DNA from 2 places in the Enterococcus eurekensis genome. Region 2 is predicted to be linked to the other one. Evidence: predicted binding sites of a transcription regulator. Region 2 holds the regulator's gene; the other holds the start of a gene.

Region 1 (6,096 bases), on a different contig from region 2:
TTGATGTAGAATATACTTTTGACCGTAGTAAAATGATTTTTCAATTTACAGCAGATGGTCGCATTGATTTTCGTGAATTAGTTAAAGATTTAGCCGGAGTATTTCGGACGCGGATTGAGTTACGCCAAATTGGCGTGCGCGATGAAGCGAAAATTTTAGGTGGAATCGGTCCTTGCGGGCGTCAGTTGTGCTGTTCAACTTTCCTTGGTGATTTTGTTCCTGTCTCGATTAAAATGGCCAAAGATCAAGGTTTATCATTGAATCCAACTAAGATTTCAGGACTATGTGGACGCTTAATGTGTTGTTTAAAATACGAAAATGATGAATATGAAGCAGCGAAAAAAGAACTACCTGATTATGGAACGGAAGTCATTACCCCAGATGGCAAAGGCCGTGTTGTTGGGCTGAATTTATTGAGTCGCGTCTTAAAAGTTCGCTTAGTTGGTAGAGCAGTCGCGGTTGATTATGATGCAGAAGAAGTTCAAAAAGTTCAAAAAGCAGCTAAAGCAGGTGGTAAACATGTCGATGGATAAACGTTCGCTTTATGACGGTCTCGATGAATTTGAAGGTGAATTACAAGGTTTACTTAAAAAATTAGCTGAAATGAAGTCGTCGTTACAAGAAGTTGTAGAAAAAAATACAACTTTAGAACTGGAAAATCAACGCTTACGTGAGCATTTGAGAGAGTTAAATCAGTCTTCTCAAAGTACAGGTGGTAAAATTAAACAAGAATTGTCACAATCGCGTTTAAATTTGGAAAAAATTTACGAAGAGGGTTTTCATGTCTGCTATGACCTATACGGCTCAAGACGCGAAAATGATGAACCATGTGCTTTTTGTTTAGAAGTTATCTATCGCGAAAGCGGCCTAGCATAAAAGGTGCAATAAAATCTGCTTTGCTTCGAGTAATTGGAAGGAAATTTGAACAATCGACGGTTTATTCGATTGGAAGATTTTCTGAAATTACTGAGAAGCAGGATTTAATTGCCCGTTCAATTCAGGTGCGAGAAGTGGTGTGTTGACCTTCGAAACTGGAGAGGAAGCCACTCAATCGGCATTTTCGATTGATGGATTGCTTGAAGTTTCGTAAAGGTCAGCCGCTTCAAACCCGTTCAATCCAGGTGCAATAAAATCCGCTTTGCTTTGAGTAATTGGAAGGAAATTTGAACAATCGATGGTTTATTCGATTGGAATATTTTCTGAAATAATCGAAGAAGAGGGTTGGAGTGCCTAAAAAATCAGATATAAAAAAAGGGGCGTGGCGGATGCTATCGTCCCTTTTTAAGAGGTGAAAAAGATGGATATTCAAATGAGTTTTAAAGGTGTCGAATCGGGGATTTTATACTTAGTACCGACACCGATTGGTAACTTAGAAGATATGACGTTTCGTAGTGTTAGGATATTAAAAGAAGTTGATTTGATTGCAAGTGAGGATACGCGTAATACACAAAAATTATTGAATCATTTTGAAATTACGACACCGCAACGAAGCTTTCACGAACACAATTACAAAGAACGGATTCCACAATTAATTGAATTGCTGCAAGAAGGGACGTCAATTGCTCAAGTGAGTGATGCGGGAATGCCTTCAATTAGCGATCCTGGACATGAGTTGGTCGTGGCTTGTATTGCAGCCAAAATTAAAGTTGTGGCTCTACCTGGACCGACAGCGGGTTTGACAGCTTTAATCGCATCTGGTTTAACGCCACAACCCAATTACTTCTATGGATTTTTACCACGTAAGAAAAAAGAGCAACTAGAAGTCTTGAACCAGTTTAAGCAAGAAAAAGCGACAGTCATTTATTATGAATCGCCACATCGTATTCAAAAAACGGTTCAAGTTATGATGGAAGTTTTTGGTGAAACACGTCAAGCAGTTGTTTGTCGCGAGCTAACCAAGCTTCATGAAGAGTATTTAAGAGGGACTCTTGGAGAATTGAATGCCTACTTAAAGGAACACACGATTAAAGGTGAATGTTGCTTGATGGTAGAAGGTGCAACGGAAATTGTTGAGGAAATGATTGATACTCGTAGTTTGAAAGAACAAGTTGAAGCGTTAATCGCTCAAGGCTTAAAACCCAATGATAGTATTAAAGAAGTTGCTAAACGTAATCAATTGAAGAAACAGGCCGTGTATAATGAATACCATGAAATAGATTAAAATCGGGCATAGCTTCATTGATTATTGTGAAAAGTTAAAATAGTGATTTGAGTCGGTCGAGATTTTTTCTCTACCGATTTTTTTATAGTGGATACTTTTTTATTCATCGACTAAGACTCAACTTGGGATTCTTTATATTGCATGAGAACGTTTGTTTGTATTATAATAGTGCTGAGGTGAGGTAAATGGAGCTAGCATTTCCTTTGAAAAATGATTTATCCCGAAAAATAATACATATTGATATGGATGCTTTTTTTGCCTCGGTTGAAGAAAGAGATAATCCCGAGCTTGCGACTAAGCCTTTAGTCATTGCACGTCATCCAAATGATACAAAGGGGCGAGGGGTTGTAACAACCGCAAATTATATTGCTCGCCAGTATGGGATTCACTCAGCGATGAGTTCACAAAAAGCCTATGAATTGTGTCCACATGCGGTATTTTTACCAGGAAGTTATGAGAAGTATCGGACAATTTCAGATGCAGTTCGTGAAATTTTTCAGCGTTATACGGATTTAATTGAACCTGTTTCGATTGATGAAGCGTATCTCGATGTGACGGTCAATAAAATTAATAGTACTTCAGCAATTAAAGTTGCTAAACTCATTCAGCAAGATATTTGGCGAGAATTACACTTAACGTGTTCAGCTGGTGTCAGTTATAATAAATTTTTAGCAAAACTTGCTTCAGATTTTCAAAAACCAAAAGGCTTAACGGTCGTTACACCAGAAGATGCCCATGATTTTCTGATGCCGTTAGCAATCGAGAAGTTTCATGGGATTGGGAAAAAAACGGTGCCGATTATGCATGAACTGGGGATTTTTACAGGTGCTGATTTGTACGAAATGAAAGAAATGGATATGATTCGTCAATTTGGTAAGCGAGGTTACTCGCTTTATCGCAAGGTTCGAGGAATTCATAATGCACCTGTCGTAACAACAAGGGAACGAAAATCAATTGGAAAAGAGCATACGTATGGAACCGCTCTAGTTACGGAAGAAGCTGTGTTACGACAATTACGTCAATTATCAGAAGAAGTTGAACGTGCGCTTTCCCGTCATCAAAAACATGGACAGACAATTGTCTTAAAAGTACGGTATGATGATTTTCAAACCATTACCAAGCGTGTAACATTACGTGACTATATTCGTTATAAAGAAGATATTTTTTCACAGATTACGTTAATTTGGGAAAATTTAGCCAGTTCTGATAAGGGAATCCGTTTATTAGGTATTACTTTGACAAATCTTGATCCAGTAACCTATGAAAATATCGTGTTACCATTATGGGAAAAGTAAGTTTAGTGATATTTAAAATAAGACAAAGAAATCCCGAGCAAATGATTTAATATTTGCTCGAGATTTTTGGTTTAAATGGATTTTTTTATTTGTTCAAATTTTTGTTCGCCGTCGACGCATTTATCCCAAACAATCGCTTGTTTTGCTACGAGAGATTTTTTGACATCGATAATGCGTTGGTTGCTACTGCCTCGAAATTGCAAGTTTAGATTTTTCTTACTTAGCTCAAAGCGACCATCAACTAAAATATCAATTTTACTAAGTAATTCAAGTTTATCTTCGGTTTCTAAGAGTAATTCTTCAAAAGTATAACCCGACCAACTCCAAATGTCTTTTGTATCCCCAAATATTGCATGAACTTGATCGACAATTCGTAAACAAACTTCTGTATTTAAAAATGGTTCGCCACCTAATAAAGTTAAACCTTGGACAAAAGGATGGGCGAGGTCTTCGATAATTTTGTTTTCGAGTTCTTGGGAATAGGGAACACCATAGCGAAAATTTTGAACGGCCTTATTAAAGCAGCCTTCGCAAGCGAAAAGGCACCCACTGACATACAAACTATTTCGCACACCTTCGCCATCAACGAAGTTAAAAGCTTTATAGTCGGCGACATGATTTTGGCTATAGTTTTTTGCAGACCATTCTTTTGGTTTTGGGTTTCTCACTTGGAATCGCTCCTTTTATTTCATATGTTTAACACGGGCAGAAATTTCTTTATGACGTCCATGGACCATTGGACGAGCTTGTGGATTGCCTAAGTAACCACAAGTACGTTTAACAACGTCGCAAGTTTTAGGATCATTGTTGCCGCATTGTGGACATTCAAATCCACGCTCGGTTGGATTGAAATCACCTTCGTATCCACATTCATAACAGTGGTCAATCGGTGTATTTGTACCTAAGTAACCGACACGGTCATAAGAATAATCCCAGACAGCTTCAAGAGCTTTCGGGTTTTGTTGTAGAACAGGGTACTCACAATAGTGAATAAAACCACCAGAGCAATACTCAGGGTAATCTTTTTCGAAATCAAGTTTTTCGAATGGTGTTGGATTTTTACGAACATCATAATGGAAACTATTTGTGTAATAATCTTTATCGGTAATATTTTCGACAATACCGAATTTTTCTGTATCTAAACGGCAGAAGCGGTCGGTTAAACTTTCACTTGGTGTTGAGTAAACGCTAAAGTGGTAACCATATTCATTTGACCAATCATCAACGTGCGCTTTTAAAGTTTTTAAGATAGATAAAGTAAAGTCTTTGGCTGTGGGATTATTTTCCCATGCACCGCCAAAGAAAGCTGCAGCAACTTCATAAAGACCGATATAGCCAAGCGAAATTGTTGCCCGACGATTATTAAACAATCGGTCAACTTCTTCGTTACGTTTTAAACGTTCACCAAAGGCACCATACATATACAAAATTGGAGCATTCGCTGGACTAGCTTCCTTACAGCGATTGATCCGGTAAACGAGGGCGTCTTTGACAATGCTTAAGCGTTCTTCTAAAAGGCTCCAAAACCGCTCTGGATTTCCATTTGACTCTAAAGCAACACGCGGTAAATTTAATGTGACAACACCTAAGTTCATACGTCCAACGTTGACTTCTTTGCCATTTGCATCTTTCCAGCCTTGTAGGAACGAGCGACAACCCATTGGTGTTTTAAAACTACCTGTCAATTCAACGATTTTATCGTAGTTCAAGACATCGGGATACATCCGTTTTGTTGCGCATTCTAATGCCAATTGTTTAATATCGTAGTTTGGATCTTCCGGATTGGCATTAACGCCACGTTTCATTGAGAAGATTAATTTAGGGAAAATCGCTGTGCGACCTTCTTTACCGAGACCTTTAATCCGATTTTGTAAGATTGCACGTTGAATTTCACGTTCAAACCAATTTGTACCTAATCCAAAACCAAGGGAGGTAAAGGGAGTTTGACCATTAGACGTGAATAAGGTATTGATTTCATATTCTAAGCTTTGCATTGCATCATAAATATTTTTACGTGTTTGCATGTAAGCATATTCTTCTTGACGTTTAGCACCTTCAATCCACTCTTTAGCATCAGCTAAATGTTTTTCAAAATTCAATTTAGCAAAAGGAGCTAAGAGTTCATCAATCCGATCAGCGGAACAACCACCGTATTGACTAGAAGCGACGTTAGCGATGATCTGTGAAATTTGAGCCGTTGCTGTTTGAATTGATTTTGGTGACTCAACATCGGCATTACCAATTTTAAATCCATTATTTAACATGCTATTGAAATCAATTAAGCAACAATTTGTCATTGGTGCGTATGGATGGTAATCTAAGTCATGGTAATGAATGTCACCTTTTTGATGAGCATTAGCAACATGAGGCGGTAACATTTTAAGACCAATTGATTTTCCGACAATACCAGCAGTCAAATCGCGTTGTGTATTAAAGACATCGCTATCTTTATTGGCGTTTTCATTGACGATTTGTTGGTCCTTACTCATTAGTTTTTCGATTGTAAAATTAATATCGGTTGCTTTACTTCTTTCAAAGTCACGACGTGTACGGTAATGAATGTATTGTTCCGCTAAAGCATACTCACTATTTTCAAGCAAAATATGTTCGACAATATTTTGGATTTCATAGATTTTAATA
Region 2 (6,096 bases):
GGCTTTTCGATTGCACCACGTTTGAATGCCATTGGTAGACTTGGCGATCCAAATCCAGCAATAGAGCTGTTAACAACGTTTGATGAAGAAGAGGCAAAGTCGCTTGCGCAATCTTTTGATGAAATTAATCAAGAGAGAAAAGATTTCGTTGAACGGGCAACAAAAGAAGCCTTAGAGCAAGTAGATAACAGTCACCATGTTCATTTACTTGTAGGAGAAGATTGGCATGAAGGGATCTTAGGAATCGTGGCCGGTCGAGTGTTACAAGTTACTGGTAAACCAACAATCGCTTTGACGACTAAGAATGGTAGTCTTTTAAAAGGTTCTGGACGTAGTACGGAAAGTTTAAATATGTTCCAAATGTTGTCACATAATCAAGAGCTACTGACCACTTTTGGTGGACATCACGCAGCGGTAGGTTTAAGTTTCTCAATCGATCAATTAGAAACTTTAAGACAGGCTTGTGACCAATACATTATTGATGAACAAATTGATTTAAGCAAAGGAATTCCTTTGATGATTGACGGCAGTCTTGATGTGGGTGAAGTGGATTTAGCTTTAATTAAATCATTAAAAGTCTTAGCGCCTTTTGGGATGCATAATCCTGTTCCACGATTTTTATTTGAACATGTAAAAATTCCAGATAGCCGGAGCATCGGGGCTGAGCAAAAGCATTTGAAATTCACGATGACAAATCAAACCGGTCAACAATTAGAAGGTATCGGCTTTAATTTCGGGCCAGAACAACAAGAGATTACGACCGATGATGTTAGTTTAGTCGGCGAATTGACAATTAATGAGTGGAATGGAAAATCTGTTCCGCAGATTCAATTGCAAGATTATCAAATTACTTCTTTTCAGTTGTTTGATTTTCGCGGGAAAAAGCATCATCAACAACTAAATTTTACTGAACCAACTATTTATATTACATTCAGTAAAAAACTTTACAAAGTCTTTTCGCAACAGACGAATCAACCCGTGATTTATGTAGAACAATTCCAAGATTTTGAAAAGACTTTTGATGAATCGTTCAAAACGATGCAACTTGTTTTTGTCGATGTCCCACATGAGCTTGATTGGATGAAGCAAATTTTAAAAATGAGCCGAGTTTCGAGGATTTATCTCATGGCGCAAACGCCAGAGGAGGCCTACCTGAATGGAATCGGTTCAAGAGAGCAATACGGAAAGCTTTTTAAACTAATCAAGACACAAAAAACGTTGGATGTCCGTTACAAATTAGATGCAGTTGCTCAATATACTAAAATTCCTAAAAGTTTATTGATTTTCATGGTTCAGGTGTTTTTAGAGTTAAAATTTGTTACAATAGACAATGGTATTTTAAATAGTTTGGAAAATCCAATGAATCGATCTTTAAGTGAGAGTCTCTTATATCAAAAGAGACAACAATTAATTAAGAATGAAGAATTTTTAGTGATGAGTGATTTAGAGACAATTAAGAAATGGATTTCTAGTCAGTAGGAGGACAATAATGAATTTAAAAGATTATATTGCAAGTATCCCAAATTATCCGAAAGAAGGCGTAACATTTCGTGATATTTCACCATTGATGGCTGATGGTGAAGCTTATCGCTATGCGACTCAACAAATTGTTGATTACGCGAAAGAAAAAGAAATTGATATGGTAGTCGGACCAGAAGCGCGTGGCTTTATCGTAGGCTGTCCGGTCGCATATGAGTCAGGCGTTGGATTTGCCCCTGTTCGTAAACCTGGTAAATTACCTCGTGAAACAATTGAAGTTTCATATGATTTAGAATACGGTTCAGATACGCTAACGATTCATGCAGATGCGATTAAACCTGGACAACGTGTTTTATTATGTGATGACTTATTAGCAACTGGTGGTACAGTGAAAGCTAGTATCGAACTAATTGAAAAATTAGGCGGTATCGTAGTCGGTTGTGCCTTTTTGATTGAATTAAAAGATTTAAATGGTCGTGACAAAATTAAAGGTTACGATATCTTCACTTTAATGGAATATTAAAAAAACGAGAAATGCTGAATGGACTTCGGCATTTCTCGTTTTTAATTTATTCATAGTAATAGTCATCTGCATAGTAATAATCGACTTCAGATGAATAATATTGTTGTTTGTTTTTTGCTTGTTTTGAATTTTTGTCATCCCATAGAATTAACCATAAAGCGAGTAACGGACCTAGTACCAGGCAAGCGATCAGCGTTCCAAAATTACCAATTATTATTCCTGTTAATAAAACCCCAATTAATAAACCAAAACGACGTACTGCTTTCATACTGATCCACTCCTTATTTAAATAGAACGTTTGTTCGTGTCTCTATTATACGAATGTTTGTTCGCTTTGTAAAGAGTAAAATAAAAAAACTTTGGAATCTTTAAAAGTAAAAGATTCCAAAGTATAAATTAGTATAAATTGCGATAGAGACCAACAACTAGACCAAGGATTTGAACGTTGGGTAAAATAATAGGTTCCATATAGTCGTTTTCAGGTTGTAGTCGGATATAATTTTGTTCTTTATAAAATCTCTTACAAGTGGCTTCATTTTCATCAGTCATTGCAATGACAATGTCGCCATTTGAAGCATAATCTTGTTTACGAATAATAACTTGATCGCCATCAAGTATGCCAGCGTTAATCATACTTTCGCCAGAAATCGTCAACATGAAATGTTGGCTTTCACTATTTTCTAAATGCGGTGGAATAGGAAAGAAGTCTGAAGCTTCTTCAACTGCTAGAATCGGTTCACCCGCGGTAACAACCCCGAGCAAAGGAATATTTTTTTGTTCCGCACCAACTGTTTCAAGTCCTAACGCCGTTAATTCAATTGCACGTGGTTTTGTAGGGTCTCTTTGAATGAATCCCTTTTTTTCTAAACGAGACAAATGTCCATGAACGGTCGAAGTAGAAGAGAGTTGCACCGCTTCGCCAATTTCACGTACAGTTGGAGGATATCCTTTAGCTAACACGCGTTGATGAATAAAGCGCAAGACTTCAAGTTGTCTGCTTTCGGTTTTTTTTGTCAAGGTTCGCACCTTCTTTCATCTAATTATCCCTATTTTAACATAAAGAGACAGCGGAATCAAACAGATGTTCGCTTACGTGTGTTCTTATTGTTTTTTTTGATAATTTTGTATAAGATAAAGCAGATGAGAGGAGTGGAAGTATGTTATCAAAAGAAAAATTAAATCGCATCAATGAATTAGCCCGCAAGAAAAAAAGTGAAGGGCTAACGCCGTTTGAGACAAAAGAACAACATTTATTACGTCAAGAGTATTTAAGTGCTTTTCGCGGAGGAATGAAACACCATATTGAAGGCATGAAAGTTGTTGATCCTTTAGGCAATGATGTAACACCAGATAAGCTAAAAGAAATCCAAAGAGAAAAAGGACTTCATAACCGCGATAAAGAGTAATTGAGAGCAAGAAGTTGAAAAAAGGTTGATAATTGTCCTTAAGTATTTTATAATGATAAAAGAATAAAGGTAAAAAAAACCTAAATAGGAGGGCTTCACTTTGTTTGATAAAATCGATGAGTTAGGTGTTAATACATTACGTACATTAAGTATTGATATGGTACAAAAAGCCAATTCAGGTCACCCGGGATTGCCAATGGGAGCAGCACCAATGGCTTATGCATTATGGACAAAACATTTAAAAGTAAATCCAAAAACTTCAAGAAATTGGGTAGATCGTGATCGTTTTGTTTTATCAGCAGGCCATGGTTCTGCATTATTATATAGTTTACTACATACTTCAGGTTATGATGTAACGATTGAAGACTTGAAAAACTTCCGTCAATGGGATAGCCGTACACCGGGACATCCAGAAGTACACCATACAGATGGTGTTGAAGCAACGACAGGACCTTTAGGACAAGGAATTGCGATGGCTGTTGGGATGGCTATGTCAGAAGCTCATTTAAGTGCGACTTATAATCAAGAAGGTTTCCCAATTGTTGATCACTATACGTACGCACTTTGTGGTGATGGTGACTTAATGGAAGGTGTTTCACAAGAAGCTTCTTCAATGGCAGGGCATTTAAAATTAGATAAGTTAATCGTTTTATATGATTCAAATGACATCTCTTTAGATGGACCAACATCAAAAGCCTTTACAGAAAATGTCGGTGCGCGTTATGAAGCCTACGGTTGGCAACATATTTTAGTTAAAGATGGAACAGATCTAGCGGCGATTTCAAAAGCAATTGATGAAGCGAAAGCAGAAAAAAATAAACCAACTTTAATTGAAATTAAAACGGTAATTGGTTTTGGAGCGCCAAATGAAGGCACATCTTCTGTTCATGGAGCACCATTAGGCGTTGCAGGTAGTGATGTCGCTAAAGGTGTTTATGGCTGGGAATATCCAGAATTTACAGTGCCTGAGGAAGTTCAAGCACGTTTCAAAGAAGCAATCAACGATCGTGGCGAAGCTGTTGAAGCAGAGTGGAACCAATTATTTGCGCAATATGAAGGGGCATACCCAGAATTAGCTGCACAATTTAGACAAGCGTTTGCAGATGAATTACCAAGTGAGTGGGCAGATAACTTACCAACTTATGAAGTGGGTACAAGTCAAGCGAGTCGTGTATCAAGTAAAGAGATGATCCAAGCATTATCAGCTGCAGTTCCTAGCCTATGGGGAGGTTCAGCCGATTTATCAGGTTCAAACAACACAATGGTAGCAGCAGAAAAAGATTTTGAGCCAGGACAATATGAAGGCCGTAACATTTGGTTTGGTGTTCGTGAATTTGCAATGGCAGCAGCAATGAACGGGATTCAATTACATGGTGGTACTCGTGTTTATGGTGGAACGTTCTTCGTCTTTGTCGATTATTTAAGACCAGCTGTTCGTTTAGCGGCTATCCAAGGTACACCAGTGACATACGTGTTAACACATGACTCTGTTGCCGTTGGAGAAGATGGGCCAACACATGAACCAGTTGAACAATTATCAAGCTTACGTAGCATTCCAAATTTACAAGTCATTCGTCCAGCTGACGGGAACGAAACGCGTGCGGCTTGGAAATTAGCAATGACTTCAAAAACAAAACCAACTGTTTTAGTTTTAAGTCGTCAAAACTTACCTGTTATTGAAGGTACAAAAGAAATGGCGGATGATAACGTTGCAAAAGGTGCGTATGTTGTTTCAGCTCAAAAAGGTGAAACGCCAGCAGGTATCTTAATTGCAACAGGTTCAGAAGTTTATCTAGCAACAGAAGCTCAAAAAGCATTATCAGCTGAAGGTATCGATGTATCGGTTGTTTCAATGCCAAGCATGGAGTTATTTGAAGCGCAAACAGCGGAATACAAAGAATCTGTTTTACCAAAAGCAGTTAAAAAACGTGTGGCAATTGAAGCGGGATCACCATTTGGTTGGGATCGTTATACAAAATGTCATGGGAAAGTCATTGCAATTGATCATTTTGGTGCTTCAGCTCCTGGTGATAAAGTGCTAGCTGAATTTGGCTTTACAACGGAAAATGTTGTTGAAACATTTAAATCACTTTAAACATTTTTAAAAGCTCTGATGTTTCCTTGTTGTAAGGAAATATTAGAGTTTTTTTGCTAGATAAATCATCGAACTCATAGTATGATTGAAACAGAGGATTCAGTGAAAAAGGAGGGAAGCTATGGCGACCTTTGATGATGCATTAACCTATTTAAAAAAAGAGAATGTTCGAATTACACCACAGAGAATTGCGATTTTAGAATTTTTAACAGAAGTTCAAAATCACCCGACAGCAGAGGATGTTTATCGGGCAATCGAAGAAAAATTTCCTGGGATTAGTGTGGCGACGGTTTATAATAATTTAAAATTATTTACAGAAATCGGTTTTCTAAGAGAAATGAATTACGGCAGTTCGTCGAGCCGCTATGATTTTTCGGTGGATCCCCATTACCATGTGATTTGTCAAAACTGTGGGAAAGTATCTGATTTCTTCTATCCCAAATTAGACGACGTCGAGATGGCTGCGGCACAGTTAACGAATTATCAGGTACATAGTCATCGTTTAGAGATTTATGGGCTCTGCCCCGCATGTCAACAAATAGAATCATAAATTAAAGGAGCGATACAATGAAAACTATTCAAACAGATCAAGC

The links. The regulator LexA, encoded in region 2, represses DNA repair genes until DNA is damaged. The targets are predictions, from matches to a motif close to CNAACANNTGTTNG.
Region 1: a site for LexA is predicted at 2,306-2,319, ahead of dinB (DNA polymerase IV). Genes of this name have one in related genera too.

What each region holds. Positions count from the first base shown of each region.
Region 1 is NZ_JBHSGT010000025.1:1,345-7,440, forward strand. Features, by position in the region: gene ACFO3L_RS04280 (PSP1 domain-containing protein) at 1-533, shown strand, start outside; gene ACFO3L_RS04285 (DNA replication initiation control protein YabA) at 526-876, shown strand; gene rsmI (16S rRNA (cytidine(1402)-2'-O)-methyltransferase) at 1,298-2,161, shown strand; gene dinB (DNA polymerase IV) at 2,347-3,456, shown strand; gene nrdG (anaerobic ribonucleoside-triphosphate reductase activating protein) at 3,528-4,124, opposite strand; gene nrdD (anaerobic ribonucleoside-triphosphate reductase) at 4,140-6,096, opposite strand, start outside.
Region 2 is NZ_JBHSGT010000020.1:127,217-133,312, reverse strand. Features, by position in the region: gene recJ (single-stranded-DNA-specific exonuclease RecJ) at 1-1,479, shown strand, start outside; gene ACFO3L_RS03740 (adenine phosphoribosyltransferase) at 1,490-2,002, shown strand; gene ACFO3L_RS03735 (hypothetical protein) at 2,049-2,270, opposite strand; gene lexA (transcriptional repressor LexA) at 2,399-3,019, opposite strand; gene ACFO3L_RS03725 (DUF896 family protein) at 3,160-3,408, shown strand; gene tkt (transketolase) at 3,509-5,503, shown strand; gene ACFO3L_RS03715 (Fur family transcriptional regulator) at 5,625-6,053, shown strand; gene ACFO3L_RS03710 (RidA family protein) at 6,071-6,096, shown strand, end outside.